DNA from 2 places in the Arthrobacter sp. Ms25 genome. Region 1 is predicted to be linked to the other one. Evidence: predicted binding sites of a transcription regulator. Region 1 holds the regulator's gene; the other holds the start of a gene.
The links. Region 1 encodes HspR, which represses chaperone genes until heat shock. Its sites were predicted from a motif close to AAGTTGAGTCNNNNNGACTCAACTT; they were not measured.
Positions count from the first base shown of each region.

Region 2: the regulator HspR is predicted to act here: its motif matches at 2,677-2,701, upstream of AC5RT8_RS03070 (Hsp20/alpha crystallin family protein).

Region 1 covers NZ_JBNHFP010000003.1:660,718-671,015, forward strand. Annotated here, with positions in the region: gene dnaK (molecular chaperone DnaK) at 1-187, shown strand, start outside; gene AC5RT8_RS11330 (nucleotide exchange factor GrpE) at 190-825, shown strand; gene AC5RT8_RS11335 (DnaJ C-terminal domain-containing protein) at 963-1,961, shown strand; gene AC5RT8_RS11340 (heat shock protein transcriptional repressor HspR) at 2,037-2,543, shown strand; gene AC5RT8_RS11345 (MOSC domain-containing protein) at 2,579-3,313, shown strand; gene AC5RT8_RS11350 (dihydrofolate reductase family protein) at 3,336-3,962, opposite strand; gene AC5RT8_RS11355 (class I SAM-dependent methyltransferase) at 4,162-4,830, opposite strand; gene AC5RT8_RS11360 (NYN domain-containing protein) at 4,838-5,818, opposite strand; gene AC5RT8_RS11365 (helix-turn-helix transcriptional regulator) at 5,971-6,804, opposite strand; gene AC5RT8_RS11370 (SDR family oxidoreductase) at 6,906-7,658, shown strand; gene trmB (tRNA (guanosine(46)-N7)-methyltransferase TrmB) at 7,655-8,521, opposite strand; gene AC5RT8_RS11380 (DEAD/DEAH box helicase) at 8,820-10,298, shown strand, end outside.
Region 2 covers NZ_JBNHFP010000001.1:656,699-666,996, reverse strand. Annotated here, with positions in the region: gene AC5RT8_RS03075 (primosomal protein N') at 1-1,748, shown strand, start outside; gene AC5RT8_RS03070 (Hsp20/alpha crystallin family protein) at 2,150-2,620, opposite strand; gene AC5RT8_RS03065 (HNH endonuclease) at 2,804-4,345, opposite strand; gene AC5RT8_RS03060 (phosphotransferase) at 4,540-5,511, opposite strand; gene AC5RT8_RS03055 (MarR family winged helix-turn-helix transcriptional regulator) at 5,681-6,124, shown strand; gene AC5RT8_RS03050 (NADP-dependent oxidoreductase) at 6,158-7,171, shown strand; gene AC5RT8_RS03045 (glycosyltransferase family 4 protein) at 7,161-8,270, opposite strand; gene AC5RT8_RS03040 (alpha/beta fold hydrolase) at 8,273-9,202, opposite strand; gene AC5RT8_RS03035 (aldo/keto reductase) at 9,203-10,039, opposite strand; gene AC5RT8_RS03030 (MIP/aquaporin family protein) at 10,237-10,298, shown strand, end outside.

The DNA.
Region 1 (10,298 bases):
GTTTGAGAAGCTGCAGGCTTCCCAGACCAAGCTGGGCGAAGCGATCTACGCGCAGGCCTCCGCGGCCGGTGCCGAAGGCGCCCCGGGTGCGGCTGACGGCGCTCCGGCCGGTGACGGTTCCGCTGCAGGTGCCGGCGATGAAGACATCGTTGACGCCGAAGTTGTCGACGACGAAGAAAAGAAGTAACCATGGCGGCGGAAAACGAGCACGGGAACACTCCCGAAGGTGAAGAGCCGGTCAACGGCCAGGATTCGGGTGGGACTGCGGATTCCGCCAACGGTGCCGCGGCAGGGGAGGAAGCTTCGGCTTCCGCCCCGGCCGCCGGGGCTGACGGAGATGCACTCTCCCAGGCAGAGCAGATCCTGAACAACGCGGACGTGCCCGCGCAGCCTGCAGCCTCCGGTTCGCCGGAGGCAGCTGAACTGCGCAACGACCTGCTGCGCCTGCAGGCCGAGTACGTGAACTACCGCAAGCGGGTGGAACGCGACCGCGACGTTGCCCGGGGAATGGCGGTCATCGGTGTGCTGAACTCACTGATGCCGGTCCTGGACGACATTGACGCCGCACGCCAGCACGGCGACCTGGCGGAGGGCCCCTTCGCTGCGATCGCCACCAAGCTGGAGAACTCGCTGAAGACGTACGGACTCAGCCGCATCGATGAGACCGGAGTGGAGTTCGATCCGAACATCCACGAGGCGCTGATCCAGCAGCAGAGCGCGGACGTCACGTTTGATACCGTCACGCAGATCCTGAGGGCCGGCTACAAGTCCGGCGACCGGGTCCTGCGTGCCGCGCAGGTGATTGTTTCGGTTCCGGAACAGTAGTTGCACCGTGTCCGGGGCCGCAGCACAGCGGCCCCGGACATTTTTCCATCGGCAGGTCCCGCAGCAGGGGCAGCACGCCCGGCACCCGCATCAGTGCGGCAATGCAGCGGGATTGGCACATGAGGAAGGGACACCAATTGGCTAGTCAGGATTGGGTCGATAAGGACTTTTACAAAATTCTGGGTGTTCCCAAGGATGCGTCCGACGCCGACATCAAGAAGGCGTACCGGAAACTGGCACGGAAGTACCATCCCGACCAGAACCAGGGGGACGCCAACTCCGAGCGGATGTTCAAGGACCTGTCCGAGGCGTATTCGGTCCTCTCCGATCCCGAGGAACGCCAGCAATATGACGCCATCCGCGCCATGGGCAGCGGCGCACGCTTCACCGCCGGCGGTGCTCCGGGCGGTGGCGGCGGAGCCGGCGGAGCAGGCTTTGAGGATATCTTCGGGGACCTGTTCGGCCAGACTGCGCGCGGCGGCGGCCGGCGCACCACCTTCAATGCCGGCGGCAGCAACATCCCGCCCGAATTCGCCGACCTCTTCGGCGGCGGGGGCGGTTTCGGCGGCGGCGGGTTCGGCGCTCCGCCCACCAAGGGCGCAGACCGCACGGCCAGCACCACCATTTCCTTCGCCGGCTCGATCAACGGAACCGTGATCGGGCTGCGTGAACCCAGCGGCGAAACGGTTGAAGTCCGCGTGCCGGCCGGGGTCAAGGACGGCCAGAAGATCCGTGTGCGCGGCAAGGGCCAGCCCGGCGCCGCCGGTGCGGGGGACCTGATGGTCACCGTCCACGTCACCCCTCATGACTTCTTCGTGCGGGAAGACAACAACATCCGCATCCATGTGCCGGTGTCCTTCCCGGAGGCCGCCCTGGGGGCGACCATCGAGGTGCCGACACTGACCTCGGACACGGTCCGGCTCAAGGTGCCGGCCGGAACGAGGTCGGGCCGTACGCTGCGGGTCAAGGGCCGCGGCGTGCACACCTCCAAAGGCAACGGCGACCTGCTGGTGACCGTCGACGTCGCCGTCCCGACCCACCTGAACAAGGAGGCCCGGGAAGCCGTGGAGGCGTTTGCCGAAGCAACCAAGGGCGAGGACCCCCGGGCCGGACTGGCTGCCAAGGCGCGGCTTTAACAGGTGGTTTCATCCGCCGGAGGGCGTCCGCTTCCGCGTTACCATGTCAACAGCAGTGAAGGAGGAACAGTGGGCATAGACGTGAATGCGCCTATTTTTGTGATCTCCGTTGCCGCTGAGCTCGCGGAAATGCACCCGCAGACCCTCCGGCAATACGACCGGCTCGGCATCGTCAAGCCCAGCAGGGCGCCGGGGCGCTCACGCCGCTACTCCCAGCGCGATATCGAGCTGCTGCGCGAGGTCCAGAAGCTGTCCCAGGAGGGCGTGTCCCTTGAGGGCATCAAGCGGATCATGGAGCTGCAGAACCAGGTCACCGGCCTGCGCCAGCGGATCGTGGAGCTCTCCACCGAACTGGATGAGGCGCAGCGCCGTTCCTCCGACCGCAGCCGCGTCTTCGCCGCCGGGCTGGCCGGCGACGTCGTCACGCTCAGCCCCGGGCAGCGGCCGCCGGCGGCTGCAACAGCCGTGCAGCAGCTCGGCCTGGTCTCCCTGATGGAACGGCGCAGCCGACTGCGCGCCCTTCCCGCCGGCAAGTCCGCCGAGCGGAGCTACGCCGACGACGGCTACGTGCAGTCCCTCTAGCGCAGCACCGCAGCGCCCTGTGGCACAATGCCGGAATGCCATATGAGGAGACTCCGGTAGGTACGGTCCGGGCGCTGTACCGCTATCCGGTCAAGTCGACCGCGGGCCAGGCCCTGGACACCTGCGCCGTCACCGACGGGGGACTGCTGCATGACCGCCGCTGGGCCGTCTACACCGACGACGGCGGCATCGCCAGTGGCAAGCGGACCCGCCGGTTCCGTCCCGTGCCCGGACTGATGCACTGGTCCTCCACGGTCGAGGGCAGCGACGGCGTGCCGCTGCTGCGCAGTCCCGGGGGCCTGCGGTATCGGGTGGATGACCCGGCCGCCTCCGAGGCCCTGAGCGCTGCCTTCGACAGGGAACTGGAGTTGCGGCCCGAGGCCGCCGTCCAGCACCACGACGAGACGCCCCTGCACCTGGTGACAACGTCTTCCCTGGCGTCCCTCGAGGACCTGGCCGGCGGCGCGCTGGATGACCGGCGCTTCCGCGCCAACATCGTCATTGACACCGGGTCCCGCCCGGCGTTCTGCGAGGACGACTGGGTCGGCGCCGAACTTGCTCTCGGCGGTGAAGTTCTTCTGCGTCTGGGGGAGGGGATGCCGCGCTGCGTGATGATCGACCAGGAGCAGGCCGGTGTCCCGGCAGGAACCAAAGCCCTGAAGCTGCTCGGCAGCCGCCGCTCCGCAGAGTTCGGCCTGCAGGCGCAGGTGGGGCGGACCGGGATAGTGCGGGTCGGAGACCCCGTTGCCCTCCGCCGCGGGAACGGCTAAAGGCTGCGGGCAGGCGCTCTGCTCAGGACCCGATGAGCCCGGTTTCGGGGGCCGGACCTGCCCAGCCGTAGCGCAGCAGGACTACGCCTTTTTCCGAAGCGGCTGAAGCTCCCAGCAGTTTCAGTTCCGCGGGCGGTCCGTCCGGCGGGAATAGGCGCTTGCCGGGGCCGAGGACCACGGGATGCACCCACAGGTTCAGGGAGTCGAACATACCGCCCGCAACCAGGGCGCGGGCGAAATCGATGCTCCCGATGACGTGGATGTCCTGGTGCCGCGCCCTTAGGCCGGCCACCGCGTCCGCCAGGTCCCCGTCGAGGAGGTGCGAGTCCCGCCAGCGGCCCAGGTCCGGAGTTCCCCGGGACGCGACGTACTTGGGGATGGCGTCGAACTTGCGGGCGATGCCGGAGTCCTCACCGTCCAGCTGCTTCGGCCAGTAGGCGGCGAAGATGTCATACGTCTTCCGCCCCAGCAGCAGCGCGTCCATGGAGGAGATGCCCTCGTCCACCTGGGCCCCAACCGTTTCATCGAGCAGGGGAGCCTGCCAGCCGCCGTAGCCGAAGCCACCCTCCGGGTCTTCCTCCGGTCCGCCCGGGGCCTGGGCGACGCCGTCGAGCGTCATAAACAGATCGATGGAAATACGGCCGGCCATGGTGTTCCCCTCTTCCCGCGGAGGCGGCAGCGCCGCCGGTTTCCATGCTGGCGACGGTCGCCCGCGCCTGTCAACGGAAACGTTGGAGCTTAGGGGGCGCAGTCCCTCGAGCAGTATCTCCAGCAGGAGTGTTCTGAGGTGCGCGGAGGTGAATACTTCGCCCCGGAAAGCGGGCTGCGCGGAATGCCGGCTGACGGGGTCAGCGCAGGCGGCGGGCCCGAAGCACTACGTCCTCGGTATGGTGTGCCCCCGCGCCGGAGGCCACCTGCCGCGGCCGGGTTTCCTGCACCTCGATCCGCCAGTTGCTGTCCAGTGCGGCTGCGACGTCTGCCGGAAGGACATACCCGTCCACATCGTGTCCCTCCCCGTGACCGCCGGCGGGCAGTGCATGGTGCACCACCAGCAGTAGTCCGCCGGGGGCAACTGCCTGCATCAGGGCCCGCTCCGCGGCAAGGCCTGCGGTACGCGGCAATGCCGGATACTGAGCTGTAACCAATCCAAACGATGCCGTTTCGAGCTGCGCTTCGACCAGGCCGCTGTGGACCCACGCCACGTGCAGCCGCTGCGCCTCCGCCTGCCGTGCGGCCCGTTCCAGGGCCACTGAGGAGACATCGAGTGCCGTGACGTCCCAGCCGCGGGAGGCCAGCCACAGGGCGTCCGCGCCCTCGCCGCAGCCGACGTCGAGGGCGCGCCCGGGTGTCAGGACTGCCGCCTCGGAGACCAGGGCCGTGTTCGGCTGCCCGCTCCAGAGGGCGTCCCGCGCGGCATAGCGCTGGTCCCATTCTTCTTCCACCGCTGCCGGCTCCGGCAGGGGAGGGACAGACCGTGAGGAGGGGCCGGCCGACTGCTGCGGGCTATTCTCGTCCATGGCGGTGTCAGTCCCGGGTTTCCGCCTCGGGCCGCAGCCGGATCAGGCGCTGCGGACCGTCGTCGTCCAGTTCCACCAGGTCGCCGTGCGAGGACAGGAAATCGGTGAAGGACCGGAACCCGAGCGGCTTTTCGTTGAACGAAGGGTCCATGCGCCGCATCTGGTTCTTCACCGTGCCGGTGTTGAGCCACTCGTCGTCGCCCTTGGCATGGCCGATCTTCAGCGCACGCACCAGCAGTTCGCTCGCAAGGGTCCGCGGATCGATGTCCTCGGCGGTGTCCGGTTCGTCGAAGCGGACGTCCTCGGTGTGGGAAAACATGGGCACCACGGTGAGCTTGCGTGCCTTGCTGGGCGTCTGGTCCATGGCGGCCGCCGGTGCCTTCGCGGAACCCGGTGCCGCAGCGCCGGCCGCGACAATGCCGGGCAGGGAGTCATAATCCTCGAATTCGTCACACGCCGCGGCCAGCGAGGTGCTGGTGGAACCGGCCACACCGATGCCCACCACGAAACGGCCCAGCCGCTTCGCCTTCTGTGCCAGGGCAATGTAGTCCGAATCCCCGGCCACAATGATGATGTGCGTGAGGTCCGGCAGCCGGAAGAGGTCTTCCACCACGTCCACGGCAAGCCGGATGTCGGCGCCGTTTTTGGTGCCGCGGGTGGTGGTGGTGAACAACTGGGTGAGGTCCACGGCTCGGGACATCAGCTGCCGCTGGTAACTGGCGTTCACGGGGACCGACCAGTCGGCGTAGGCCCGGTTTACCACCAGGGTGCCGAACGAGGCGGCGAAGTCGATGATGGCGTTGAAATCCACGGTGGCCGCGCTGAGCTTCGCAGCAATTTCGGAATCGGCGTCCCGGCTGGTCTTGTCGAAGTTGCGGATCCCGTCGCGCTGGAAAGCGTTCCGGCCGTGCAGCTGCTGGTAGCGCGAAATGACGATGTTGTCGAAGTCGATGTAGAGGCCGACGCGGGCGTCGCTCGGTTCGGGCATGGGTGCAAAATCCTTCTGGGCCGGCGGAGGGCTAGCTGCCGTCCGTACCATCAGTTTCCTTCCGCCGGTACGGCCAGGGCAAACCGGGACTGCGCCTAAGACCCGTCCGGACTCTGCCGGGACTGTTTCAAAGGCTTGCGCCGCCCGGGGGATCAGGCAGTTGCGAACCGCTGCTGGCCGATCACCGCCAGCACGCCCAGCTTCTGCGCGGCTTCACTGCGCGGGGCGGCGGTGAGTACTAGCAGGGTCTGGCTCCGGTCTTCGCTGTACAGGGTCTGGCAGTCCAGCTCGATGGCACCGAGTTCGGGGTGGATGAGTGTTTTGTGCTCGGGGAACCGGGCGGCCACGTCATGGGCCTGCCACATTGCAGCGAATTCCGGGCTCGACCGCTCCAGCAGCTTCACCAGTTCGCGGGCGCGGGCGGACTGCGGCGCCGCGATCCGCAGTCCTGCCACCTGTGCCCGGCCCTGCCGTACCCGGTCATCCGGCGGATAAAGTGCGCGTTCAGCGGGATCGGTGAACCAACGGTAGACGCTGCTGCGGGCGGCCCCCGTGAACCGAAAATGGTCTCCCAGCAACGCCTTGGCCAAGCCGTTCTGCGCCAAGGTCTCGCCCAGCCCGGAAAGGATCAACGCGGGAGTGTCATCCAGGCGGTCCAGTACCCGAAGGAGCGCCGGGGCAACATGCGTATCAAGGGAGGCCCGCAGCGGCGGGTTGCGCCCGGCGAGCCGGTGAAGGTAGTCGCGCTCGTCAATGCTGAGGCGCAGCGCACGCGCCAGCGCCGCCAGCATCTGATCGGACGGCTGCGGCCCGCGGGCCTGCTCCAGCCTGGTGTAGTAATCGCCGGACATCCCCGCCAGCTGGGCCACTTCGTCCCGGCGGAGACCGGCTACCCGGCGACGCGGCCCGGTGGAAAGTCCCACATCTTCCGGGCGCAGGGCACCGCGGCGTGATTTCAGGAATTCGGCAAGCGTGGAGCGGTCCATGAATCCATCATGGGCCACCGCGGCGCATCTATACAGGGATCGGGAATCCTACGACAAACGCTCCTCTCCCGCCCGCTTCCGGTGCGGCCAACACTGGTGGCATGAACATTCACGGAAACACCATTTTCATTCCCGGTGCCACCTCCGGTATCGGACTGGCGCTCGCCGTCCGTCTGCAGGCTGCCGGGAACACTGTCATCATCGGCGGACGGCGGACCGACGTGCTGGAGCGGCTGGCCGCCGAGCACGGCTTCTCCACCGTCCCCGTCGATACCACCGATCCCGGTTCCGTCCGTGCAGCGCGCGATGCTGTCCTGGCGAAGCTCCCGGAGCTGAACGTAGTAATGGCCATGGCGGGCATCATGTCGGGCGAAGACATCCGCAGCGAAGGCTTCCTGGCCGAAGCGGAACGCATCATCGAAACCAATATCAACGGACCGCTGCGGCTGCTGTCCGCGTTTACCGAGCACCTGCAGTCCAGGCCCGATGCAGTCTTCATAACGGTTTCCTCCGGGCTGGCGCATACGCCGCTGGCCGCCACGCCCACCTACAACGGCACCAAGGCCTTCATCCACCGGTTCAGCGAGACCATCCGGCTCCAATTCGCAGGAACTTCGGTTCAGGTCATCGAACTGGTTCCGCCGGCAGTGCAGACCGAGCTGATGCCCGGCGGCTCCGCGGATGAACGCTATCTTCCGCTGGACGAATTTGCCGACGAAGTAATGTCCCTCCTGGAGGCACAGCCGGACGCCACGGAAATCCTGGTCGACGCCGTGGGGTTCCTACGCTTTGCGGAAACCGAAGGCCGCTACGACGCCGCGGTTGCCGCTATCAACCCCGCCGTTCCGGCCTAGGCCCGGCGGTACGCCAGGTCGAAAATCAGCCGGCCGGCCTCATGGGCCTTGTTCTCGAAGCTGGTCAGGGTCCGGCCCTCGAAACGGGGAGCCCAGCCGCCCCGGGTATCAACCTCGTCCTGCGGCGCCTTGTTTTCCAGGCCTTCACGGTGCACGCGGGTCAGCGGGCTGTCTTCACCGGCACGTTCACCGGCGTGCAGGTTCTCGAACTGTGTCGATGCATCCAGCACCTCGCGCATCTGCACGGCGTAGTCGGACCAGTCGGTTGCCAGGCGCCAGGTACCGCCGGGCACCAGCACCCGCGCCACCAGTTCGGCGAAGGATTCCTTGACCAGGCGGCGCTTGTGGTGGCGGGTCTTGTGCCACGGGTCGGGGAAGAACACCCATACCTCGTCCACGGAGCCGGCGGGGAGCATGGTGCTCAGTACCTCCGGGGCGTTCGCCTGGACCACGCGGATATTCGTCAGGCCCTTCTGGCCGATCCGCTGCAGGGTCTGCGCCAGGCCCGGCAGGTAAACCTCCACGGCCAGGAAGTTCTTTTCCGGGTACTGCTCGGCTGCATGGGCCACCGCTTCACCCAGCCCGGAGCCGATTTCGACGACGAGGGGTGCCGTGCGCCCGAACTCCGCCGCGGCGTCGAACACATAGTCCGGATGCACCGAGGTGTCGGCTTCATCGCGCGGCACGTCCACCACAAACCGGTCCGAAAGCTCATCCCACGCCTGCTGGCGGCGGCCCTGCAGGCGCGAGCCGCGCCGGACAAAGGAGACAGGGGAGCGGAAGTGCTGCTCCGCATCGGTCTCCGTGTCGATGTCGGCGGGTCCGGTCTCGGCGGCGTCGGGCAGGGCTGGTTCAGTAGTCATTACCGTTAATGCTATCGGCTGGCACGCGCACGGATTTCACCGCAGCAGCCGCCTCCGATTAGGAAAGTTTCCGCATTACGGTAAACTGGAGGCAGATGTTGGTCCTGCCACTGCCGATCCCGGATGAAGCCTCCAGTTGAAACCGCGGATGAAACAGCGTGTGTAAGCAGTCCAGCCTGCGTCGATGAACGCTTTCTTTTGTCCCGCTTCAGTGCGGTAGACACTGTCTGACTTTTCTTCGGCGAACCCCCGGCCCAAACGGCGTTGGGGGCCTCTTACCGAAAGTTGCCTGTCTTTAATGACCACTTTTGCTGCCCTTGGCGTGCCCAAGGCACTTGTTTCCTCCCTCGCCGCTGCCGGAATCGCAGAGCCGTTCCCCATTCAGGTGGAAACCCTTCCGGACACCCTCAAGGGCCGTGACGTCCTGGGCCGTGGCCGCACCGGATCCGGCAAGACCCTGGCCTTCTCCCTCCCGCTGGTTGCCCGGCTGGCCGAGAACGAGGCAGCCTACCGCCGCCGCCCGAACCGCCCCCTGGGCCTGGTTATGGCGCCGACCCGCGAACTGGCCACGCAGATCAACAACGTGATTGAGCCGCTGGCCAAGGAACTGGGCCTGAACACCACCGTCATTTACGGCGGCGTGTCCCAGCAGCGCCAGGAAAAGGCACTCAAGGCCGGCGTCGATATCGTCATCGCCTGCCCGGGTCGCCTGGAAGACCTGATGAAGCAGAAGGTCATCAGCCTCGAATCCGTCGAAATCACGGTGCTCGACGAGGCTGACCACATGGCCGACCTCGGCTTCCTGCCGGTGGTCCAGCGGCTGCTGGACCGCACTCCGGAAAAGGGCCAGCGCATGCTGTTCTCCGCGACCCTGGACAACGGCGTGGACAAGCTCGTCCGCCGCTACCTGTCCAATCCGCTGACGCACTCCGTGGATGAGCCGCAGGCAGCGGTGTCCACCATGGAACACCACGTGCTGCTGGTCCAGGACCAGACGGCCAAGAAGCTGCTGGTCAAGGAACTGGCCTCCGGCCAGGGCCGCCGCATCATGTTCATGCGCACCAAGCACCACGCCCGCAAGATGGCGCAGTTCCTCACGGACAACGGCATCCCCGCAGTGGACCTGCACGGCAACCTGTCGCAGAATGCCCGTGACCGGAACCTGGCGGAGTTCGCATCGGGTGATGTCCGCGTACTGGTGGCCACCGACGTCGCCGCCCGCGGCGTGCACGTCGACGACGTCGAACTCGTTGTCCACATCGACCCGCCCACCGAGCACAAGGCCTACCTGCACCGCTCCGGCCGTACGGCCCGTGCCGGGTCCAGCGGAACTGTCGTCACGCTGACCCTCCCGGAGCAGAAGAACGAGGTGTCCAAGCTGATGAAGGCTGCGGGCGTCGACGTCTCCATCGAGAAGGTCAGCCACAATTCGCCGTCGATCGCCAAGCTCGTGGGCGAGCGTGCCGCCGTCGTGGAACCGCACGTCCGCGCCGCACAGCTTGCCGCGAAGTCCCCGCAGCAGGGCGGAGGCCGCTCCACCGGCGCCAATGCCCAGCGGAAGCGGGCCGCCCGCTCTGCCGGTGCTCCCCGCGCCGGCGGACGCGGCGGTGCAGGCGGACGCGGACGCGTTTCGGCCGAACGGACCGACCGCGGCGACCGCCCTGCCGCAGGTGACGACACCCGTACGCAGCGTCCGGCACGGTCCGGCCGCCGGGACGGCGCCTCTGCTGCCACCGCCTCCGGCCGGAACCGCCGTCCTGCCACCGGCCAGCGTGCC
Region 2 (10,298 bases), on a different contig from region 1:
GGGTGGATAAGGAATTCACGCCCGAGGCACGGGAGGCCGGCGGGAAGGGAGAGCCGGCGTCTCCAGGCGAAGCGCCCGCTGCGGTGCCGCCGGAACCCCTGGCCGGACCGGAAGGGGCGGGAGTGAACCCGCTGGGCCGGTACCCGCACGGTCCGCGTTTCCTCACCCATCTCGCTGCAGGCCACAGCCCGCGGGCCGTCCTTTCGTCCCTCGGCGGATACGGACCCCGCGACTGGCCGGCCGAAATCGCCGAAGCGGTCCGGTCCACGCTGATCTCCGGCCGCGGCGCACTGGTAGTAGTCCCCGACAACAAGGACCTGGCCCGGGTTGAAGCCGCCCTCACCGCGCGGATCGGAGGAGACACCTTTGCTCGGTTGACGGCAGAGGACGGGCCCACCCCGCGCTACCGCAGTTTCCTGCAGCTCCTGCACGGTGATGTACAGGTTGCCATCGGCACCCGTTCGGCCGCCTATGCTCCCGTGGAAAACCTGGGGCTTGCGGTTATCTGGGATGACGCCGATGACCTGCATGCCGAGCAGCGGGCACCCTATCAGCACACCCGTGACGTACTGCTGCTGCGGGCCGGGCTGGAAGACGCCGCCCTGTTGATGGCGTCGCATTCGCGCAGCACCGAGGCCCAGCGGCTGGTGGCCAGCGGCTGGGCGGCCGGGATTGCCGCCGAGCGGGCTACAGTGCGCGCCTGGGCACCCCGGGTGGTCAGCACGGCCGACTCCTTCACCATGGAACGGGATCCGCTGGCGGCGCGTGCCCGGATCCCGCATACGGCTTGGAAGGCCGCCCAGGACGGGCTGACCCGCGGGCCCGTGCTGGTCCAGGTGGCACGGACGGGGTTCTCCCCGGCCCTGTCCTGTGAGGTGTGCCGGGAGCCGGCCCGCTGCCGCCACTGCTCTGGACCGCTTGGCCTCGCCAGCCGTAACGGAATACCTTCCTGCCGCTGGTGCGGCCGTCCGGAACCCATGTGGCACTGCGGCAATTGCGGAGGAACCGTCCTGCGGGGGTCCACTGCCGGCGCCGGACGCACCGCAGAGGAGCTGGGCCGGGCCTTCCCCTCCACCACCGTTATTTCTTCTGCCGGAGACCACATCCGGACCTCGATTCCGGACGCGCCTGCCCTGGTGGTGGCCACACCGGGCGCTGAACCGGTAGCCGCCGGCGGATACGCGGCGGCCATTCTGCTGGACGGCAATGCCATGCTTTCCCGCGAATCACTGCGGGCCGGCGAGGACACCCTGAGGCGGTGGTTCTCCGCAGCCGCTTTGGTGCGGCCGGCCACGGAGAAGGGCCTCGTGGTGGTCACTGCGGATGACAGCAGCACCGTGGGACACCTGCTGCGCTGGGACCCTGCCGGAGCAGCGGAACGGGAACTGGAGCTCAGGCGCGAGCTGGGCCTGCCTCCGGCGGTGCGGTACGCGGAGCTCAGCGGATCCAGGGAGGGCCTGGACGCGTTCATCACGCGCTTGGACCTTCCCGACAGTGTCCGGACCGTGGGACCGGCACCGGTTGCACCTCCCGTCGTTCCCGCCGCGGGCAACAACGACCGCCGTGACGCCCAGTCTCCGGACGGCCAGCTCGGAGGAGCCGGCGGACGCTACCGGACTCTGCTGTTTTTCCCGTATGCCGCAGCACCGGCGATTACGGCGGCACTGCGGTCCACGAAGGCAGCGGCTTCCGCACGGCGAACCGGGGATCCCGTCTACATCCGGGTTGACGGAACCGACGTCCTCTAGCTGCGGCGTACCGACGGGTCCTAGAGCAGCTCGAACAGCACCGCGGTGGCTCCCAGCAGGGAAAGCAGCGCCAGCTGGGCAGAGGTGCCAAGCCGGGACAGCCGGCCCAGCAGGCCGCGGGGTACTCCGTGGATCATCCATCCTGGCCGGTTAACCGTCGGAATTCGCACCGGTAATCCTCTTCCTTGAGAATACGTTTCTGCTGCTAGCGGCCGCAGCCGGCGGCCACTTTTCCAGTATGCTGCCGGGTCCGGAGTGCACCCGAACCGGACGGGCGTGAAATGTGCCACGGCAAACAGCAGGGTCCCGGGATGATCCCGGGACCCTGCTGTTCGCCTGGCGGTACTGCTTGCCTGGCGGTGACCGTGACGGCGTGGGTTGCCCGCCATTTACAACCGCTTCTAGGCGTTGACCGCCTCGCGCTCTTCGTGCTGTTCAGCTGCAGCATTTGGTTCCTGTGCCAGGACTGCGGTGTCCGAAGGAGCCTGGACGGCAATCCGGCGCGGCTTGGCCTTCTCGCTGACCGGGATGGTCACACTCAGGACACCGTTGCTGTACTGGGCGGAAATCTTCTCGGTGGCGATGCCCTGGCCCAGATTCAGCTGGCGCAGGAAGGAACCGCTTTCGCGTTCGCGGGTGAGCCACTTGACGCCTTCGACGCCGTGCAGCGTCCGCAGGGCACGGATGGTCAGCAGCTGTCCATCAACGTCGACGTCAATGGATCCGGGATCGATCCCCGGCAGGTCGGCCGCCAGGATGTAGTTGTCCCCCTGCCGGTAGAGGTCCATCGGCATACCGCGCAGCGAACCTTCGCCGCGCAGGGCCTGTGCCATCCGGTCGAATTCCTGGAACGGATCAAATTTCATAGCCATGTGGTATCAACTCCTCCATCCGATCGCTTCAAAAAGCGGTGTCAATGTTCGTTTCAAAGTTGAGTCGATGCCGCTCAACTTGTGGCAATGAGATTAGCACTCTCCATGGCCGAGTGCCAAGTGCCGTATCCGATGCAGCCACTTCCGGTACCGATTGAGGTCCCAGTGGCAACGCCGTAATTTTCAAGCCACCCACAGCAGATCGATGACGCCGGCCTCCATCAGTGAGGCACCCTCGCTCCGGTAAGAACCACCCTGCTGGGCGTCCCCGCTTGGGGTGGTCTCCTCGCGCCCGGGGCGCATGTTCCGGCGTGCACGTATCGGCATCGGCTGGACCCCCGGCAGCGGGGGAGCGGTGGAACGGTAGGTATGTCCGGTCGGCGTGGTGGTGTCCACGGTATGGCCGTCCCGCGCCTCAGTTGCCCCGGTATCGGAGGCATTGGATTTTGCTGTTGTGGATCGCCAGCCCGGGGCTTCCTTGGCCAGGTTGCAGGCTTCACACAGACCCTGGCCGTTGTCCGCGGTGGTGAGTCCGCCCTGGCGGTGGCGCTGAATGTGGTCGATGTGCCGGATCGGTGCTCCGCACCACGGTGTTCGGCACACCTGGTCCCGAGTCGCGATGTACCGGGCCAGTGCCTTGGGAAAGATGCGGGCACGTGGTTCCATGGCCGTCAATTGGCCTGTTTCAGGGTCCGTGTAAAGACGGCGAAGGGTCCGTGGGATGGCCGGATCAGTGGGCGGATCCGTATCGGAGGTTGATCCACCTTCCCTGCGCCTGTCCTCGCTTTGTCCACCGTTCCCCATCACCAGATCACGGGCCCATTGAGCAGGAACCGGCCCGTAACCGGGAACTACGGCAGCGTCCGCCGATCCGCCCAGTAGGGTGCGATCGGTCATAATCAGCGCAATCTCAACCCTCATGCGGTTCGTATCGGCGGAGCCGGTGACCCTCTCCACCAAGGTGTCGGCCATAATCTGTCCACGGCCGCGCCTGTCGCCGGCAGACCGCAACCGGTCGGCTTCGCGGGAAAGGGCTGCATATACCCCGACGCCTTGGGCCACAGGTAACAGTCCCGTCAGATAGGTCATGGTGTCGGGAGCCGGCCGGCAGGATACAAACCGATCGGCGGCCGCCTTGGCGGAGCGCTTCACCGCTGCCTGCGGATCGAGGCGGTAAGCAGCCGACCTGGCACGGGAAAGGACCTGCCGGTCACCCAGGGCGAGGAGCGCGTCCGGATCGCCTGCCACTTCCTTATCGACACGCCTCCGGTCTTCAACACTTAGGCATGCCGTTTCCCGCACCAGTAAAGTGGCCCGCCACTCGTTGATCTGCCCCCGGGAGAGCGCTTCCAACGTGCACGGCATTTCAGCCGTCAAGGCTTTGCCCAGCCCCAACAACCGGCCGCCCTTGGCGGGGGATTCCCTGCGGGCCAAGGCGATCTGTGCTGCCACTCCGAGTCCCAGTTCGCCTGCCGGCAGTCCTGCCTCGGCCCGTTTCCGGCGCTGGGATTCATCGAAGAGAACAGCGATACGGGCCTGCTCGGCGGCCGCTGCTGCTTTCAATGCCTCCAAGGTACTCAACTGGTCAATAAGCTCAGCGTCCGGGCAGGATTGGGCTGCCGTATCGGCGGTTGCCAGGACGTCTACCCAGTCGCCGAACAGCGCCGACCGGGCTTGTTCCGGCGGGGGCAGATGGTGCTGGGACGGAGACGAATATTCGAACATGTGTTCGAGTTTAGTCAGCGGCAACTGCCTTGGACAGGAAAAAATACCCGGCTTACTACCTGTCTTTTTTGGGAAAGGGTTTGCCGCTGGCTAGCGGCATCCGCCCTTCCCCATCGGCCCATCCGTCACGTGACGCCAATCAACCGGCCCATGTCGGTCCGCCCATCGGGTCGGCACTCACCCATCCGCCGCCATTAACTCCGACGGCTCACCAACCATTCATAGACCAACCGCGCAGTGTGCCGGCCATGAACGCGCAAATGCGGACTGCTTTCCACATCCGGTTGGCCGCCCCAATAAATCATGTAGTTCAACAGTGCCGAGAGCAGTGCATCGACAGAGGCGGCGGGCACGTTCCTCGAGAGTTCCGACCGCTGCAGCCACGCGTCGGCGTCGATGCCGTCCGCCCGGACGTAGGGCAGCAGGCCCACCCAATCGATCCACGCGGCACCGGTGCCCAGGAAGTTCCAGTCGCAAAACAGGGCGCGCTCCTGCGAGATGAGGATATTGTCGGCCCGCAGGTCCCCGTGAAGCACGGCGTCGCCGGCCAGCGCCTCTGGGGCCAGGTCGAGGGCAGCCTGGAACGCCCGGGCCTCGTCCCGGGTGAGGCCGGGCAGGAACCAGGGCACGGCACCGCCGTCCACGACGGGCTGGAACTGGGAGGGAAGGCCAGCCAGGTCCTCCGCAACCGGGGTGCCTCCCTCGCTGCGGGGAAAGCCGGACAAAAGCCGGGCGGCAGAGACACATGCCGCTTCGACGACGGCAACGTCCGACTCGGTCCACGGCTGTCCGGGCATCCGGCCCTCCACAGCCTCGTACACCAGTATCTGCCAGTCCATGCCGTCCACCACCACGAGATCAGTGCTGCGCAGTGCGGGCATCGGCATATCTTCGGGCATCAAGGGAACCACTTCGGACTCCCTGCGATAGGAGGGAAAGATGAAGGAATCCGACGCCGCTGCTGCTTTGGCAAACACCCGCGCCCCGAGGTTGCTGCCGACGACGGCGGCGAACCCCGGCGTGAACCCGCCGCCGGCCGGATGCACCACCGTCACTTCTCCGCCCACCTCAGCGGCGATCCTCTCCCGGACGACGTCGGGCAGCCGGTCCCAGGGGAGGCGGCTGGCGGTGCGGCGGTAATCGGGGACGGTAAGGGGTTGATGCATGGGCCCAGCCTAGGCGAAGGTATCCGCCGCGGGCCGTAGGGACCCGGATGGGAAGGACCAGTGCCGGATCCCGGGCCGACCACCGTGGTCGTAAGCATCAGGCCCCGGGAAGCAAACAGCCAACAGCAAAAGCATTGTGCACAACTAAGTTGTGGCCTACGGTAGCCGGATGAACGAATCACTGCAGCGACAGGTGTGCTTTTCGCTGTACTCCGCCTCACGGGCAGCCACCGCACTGTACCGCCCGATGCTCGAGGAACTGAAGCTCACCTACCCGCAGTTCCTGGTGATGACGCTGCTCTGGGAACAGGACGGCCAGAGCGTGGGCGACCTGGGCCACTCCCTGGAACTGGACTCCGGCACGTTGTCTCCGCTGCTCAAACGCCTGGAGGCAGCGGAGCTGCTGCAGCGCCGCCGCGCCGCCGAGGATGAGCGGCGGGTCCGCGTCTACCTCACGGATTCCGGGCGTGCCCTGGAACAGAAATCCCGTGACCTGCCTGACCGTGTGGCCGCGTCCGCCGGCCTGGACCCGGAGGAGCTGCGCAGCCTCCAGGAAACTCTCGCCAAGGTCAATGCCGCCCTGCGCCAGTCAGTGGTCAAAGAGGACCAGTAAATTTTCCATTCACCCGACAGATAGGTGCATTTCATGAGCAACCGTCCCCACACCGGCCGCGAAATCCAGCTGGCCTCCCGGCCGGAAGGCTGGCCCGCAGAGGAGAACTTCCGTCTGACGGAGGTGCCGGTCCCGGAACTGCAGGATGGCCAGGTCCTGGTCCGCAACCTGCACATGTCCGTGGACCCCTACATGCGCGGACGGATGAACGACGTGAAGTCCTACGTCCCGCCCTTCAAGCTGGACGCTGCGCTGGAAGGCGGAGCCGTCGGTGAAGTGGTGGAGTCCCGCTCCGACGCGCACAAGCCCGGGGACAAAGTGGCCCACTGGCTGGGCTGGCGTGACTATGCAGTCCTGGACGGGAAGCGCGCACGAATCATCGACACGGATCTGGCCCCGGCCAGCGCCTACCTGGGCGTGCTCGGCATGCCGGGGGAGACCGCCTACAGCGGCCTGACCAAGGTTGCGGAGTTCCGCGAAGGGGACGTGGTTTTCGTGTCCGGTGCGGCCGGTGCCGTGGGCTCACTGGTGGGACAGATGGCCAAGGTCATGGGAGCCAAGAAGGTCATCGGCAGCGCAGGTTCAGCGGAAAAAGTCCAGCGGCTGCTTGACCTCGGGTTCGACGAAGCCTTCAACTACCACGACGGCCCCGTGAAGGAATCCCTGAAGAAGGCTGCCGGTGCGGACGGCATTGACGTCTACTTCGACAACGTCGGCGGCGAGCACCTCGAAGCTGCCCTCTCGGTGATGAACCGGGGTGGCCGCGTGGCAATGTGCGGTGCCATTTCCGTGTACAACGACAAGGGTGCCGCGTCTGGCCCGCGCAACCTCGCCCTCGCCATCGGTAAGGAAATCACCCTTCGCGGCTTCCTCGTCGGCAGTTACAGCCGGTACGTGGACGAGTTCAACACCCGGATGGCCCAGTGGCTGCGGGAAGGCGCCGTCAGCTATGACGAAACCTTCGTGCACGGCCTGGAGAATGCCCCCCAGGCCTTCATCGACCTCATGAAGGGCGCCAACAAGGGCAAAATGATCGTCAGCCTGTAAGGGGAGACACCAAACGACGGCGGCGGCCGGGGAACAGGCGGACAGCCTCCCCGGCCGCTTCCATCAGCTGGGCTGCCGAAGTGTCCCACCCGTAGTCGGCGGCCCGGCGCAGTCCCGCGTCCGACGCCTTCTGCCACCGTCCCGGCTCGGCCAGCTCGCGGACGGCCCCGGCAAATGCCGCCGGATCGTCCGGATCCACCAACAGCGCCGCGCCGCCGGAAACCTCACGGAAGATGGGAATATCACTGGCAACCACCGGCGTGCCCGTTGCCATAGCCTCAATCACCGGCAGGCCGTAGCCCTCCGCCTTGGACAGCGTCACCAGTGCCGTGGCCCGCCGCAGCAGCCGGTCATATTCCTCGTCCGTGACGCCGTTGTGGAACTGCACCTGCGCACCGTTCGGGATCAGAGCCTCCAGCTCGGACCTTCGCGCATCGTTGATCCGGCTAAGCAGGTGCAGGGTGAAGCCCGGCAGGTGCTCCATGCCGCGGATCACGGTCTCCACGTTCTTATAGGGCATGAACGACCCCATATACAGCAGCGACGGTTCCACCGCCGTATCCGGGTCCCGCGGGACCGCGCCCGCCTGCGGAGCGTTGGCCACCATCCGGACCGGCCGCCGCGTCAGCCGGTGGCGGGCCATGAGACCGCGCGTGGTTTCGCTGATGGTGGCGACGACGTCGGCCCGGTTCAGCAGCAGCCGCTGCGGCCAGTAAGCCAGGTGGTACAGCCGCCACAGTCCACGCACGGGCAGCGGCAGGAACGACGGCGGCGTCGGGTTCTGGTAGTAGATCAGGTCATGCAGGGTCAGGACGAGCGGATACTTCCGCCCCCAGCTGCCCATGGTCTGCATGGGACAGAACACCGCGTCCGCACCCAGGCGGTTGATGCGCCACGCGACAAACAGCTCGGCGGGGGAGAGCGGGCTGTTGATTTTCACCCAGGGCAGGTCCGGCAGCAAAGCCAGCTGGCGTTCGTCCGAGATCAGCATCAGCACGTCGGCATGTTCGCTGACCGCCTCGATCAGGCTGGCACCGTAGCGGCTGATGCCGTCGTGGTGGTCCGTGCGGGTGAAGCGTGCGTCAATGGCCAGCTGCATCCTCATGCATGCCTCCGGGACAGGAAATCTTCAATGAGCTCCGCCGCTTCTACAGGCTTCTCGTAATGGACCAGGTGTCCGGCGCCGGGAAGGATGTGCAGCTCCGCGTCCGGGATCATCGCGGCCAGCCTCCGCTGGCCCTTGACCGATCCGATGTCGTCCTGCTCGGCCGCGACCAGCAGCGCCGGCATGGAAAGCTGGGCAGCGACGTCGCGCACGGTGGCCGAGATGGAGGCCCGGAACGCATCCAGGACCACTGCCCGGTTGGCGAAGGCACTGAAATACGCGTCGTGCTGGCCGTGGATCCACCGCCGCAGGCATCGGTCACGGGTCTTGGCCATGAACACGCTCATCCCGCGGACAATCACCGGACTGCTCAGCAGGGCCATGCCCGCCTTCTCCGGCAACGCCGCGCTGATCCGGTAATAGAGCTCTGCGGCTTTGCTGGTGATGCCCTTGGGCCCTTCAAGGGCCGGTTCGCAGATCGGGTTCACCAGGATCAGCCGGCTGATCAGCTCCGGCTGATCGGCCGCCAGATGCGCGGCAATGATGGAGCCGAAGGAATGGCCCAGCAGCACGGTGTCCGGTCCCAGGTCCAGAGCGGCAAACATGTCGCGGACAAAGGACGTGTAGGCCGCAACGTCATGGGCACCCGGCAAAGGTGCCCCGGAACCGAACCCGGGGAGGTCCGGCACCAGGACCCGGCGGCGGGGAAGCGCTTCGACAATCCGCAGCAGTCCGTGGTGGTCGCCGCGGAAGCCGTGGAGCATCAGGATCGGCGGGAGCCCGGCGTCGTCGTCCGTTACCGGCGCAAAGTCGCGGCAGACCTGTTCCGTGCCGTCGACCGAAAAGGACCGCACGGCGGCCTGGCGCGTGAACGGCGCAGGGGCGCCCGACGGCGTCGAGGACCGAGGCGTCGCTGTACCGGACATTCAGTTCACCTTGTCGGGGTGCGAGCCGGACCGCTCTCCCCGGTCCAGCGCACTCAACGCCGTCCGGTGCCCGTCGGTCAGCTCGAAGGTGTACAGATCCAGGTTTCCGGCAATGCGCTCCGGGCTGCTGGCTTTGGGGAGGACAATCGTGCCCAGGTCCAGGTGCCAGCGGAGGACCACCTGCGCGGGGGTGCGGCCGAGTTCGGCGGCAATCCGCACCACGACCGGGTCCGCCAGGACTCTGCCCCGGCCCAGCGGACTCCACGCGGACGTCCGGATCCCCAGGTCCTGGTGCATCTGCCGCAGTTCCGCCTGCGCAAGCCAGGGGTGCAGCTCAATCTGGTTTACCGCCGGAACAATCCCGGTCGCTTCCAGCAGCTGCCGCAGATGGGCGGGCTGGAAATTGGAGACGCCGATGGCGCGGACCCGGCCGTCGGCATAGAGCTTCTCCAGCGCCCGGTACGTGTCGATGAACTGTCCCCGCTCCGGGCACGGCCAGTGGATGAGATAGAGGTCCAGGTACTCCAGACCCAGCCGGGACAGGGACGCGTCAAAGGCACGCAGGGTCGAGTCGTAGCCCTGGTCGGTGTTCCAGACCTTGGAGGTCACGAAGATGTCGCTGCGCGCAGCACTCGTCCTGCCGGTGAAGGACCGAACCGCTTCGCCCACCCCGGCCTCGTTGCCGTACAGGGCGGCCGTGTCGATATGCCGGTACCCTGCCTCGAGCGCGTCCAGGCACAGCCCGGCGGCGTCGCCGGCCGGGATCTTGTACGTTCCGAAGCCCACCTGGTCCATGAGGACGCCGTTGTTGAGCTCAATTTTCGGTACCGGCTGCATAGGATGACTTTACCGAGCCGCGGGCGCGGCGCCGAATCGTGCCCTGACTACCTGTTTCTCCGTGTGAAGATTGGCGTGGCGCCAAACAGGTCAGCTAAGGTAATGGCGCTTCTTGCAAAAGATTGATTGCATAGAACCCAACAGTCCGGCCACCCGCCTGGGTCGCGGACGGATACGAATGATCGGAGGAGTCGATGGTGACTCTGGGAGAAGTTTTCATCAGTGAGCTGGCGGGTACTGCCATCCTCATTATTCTGGG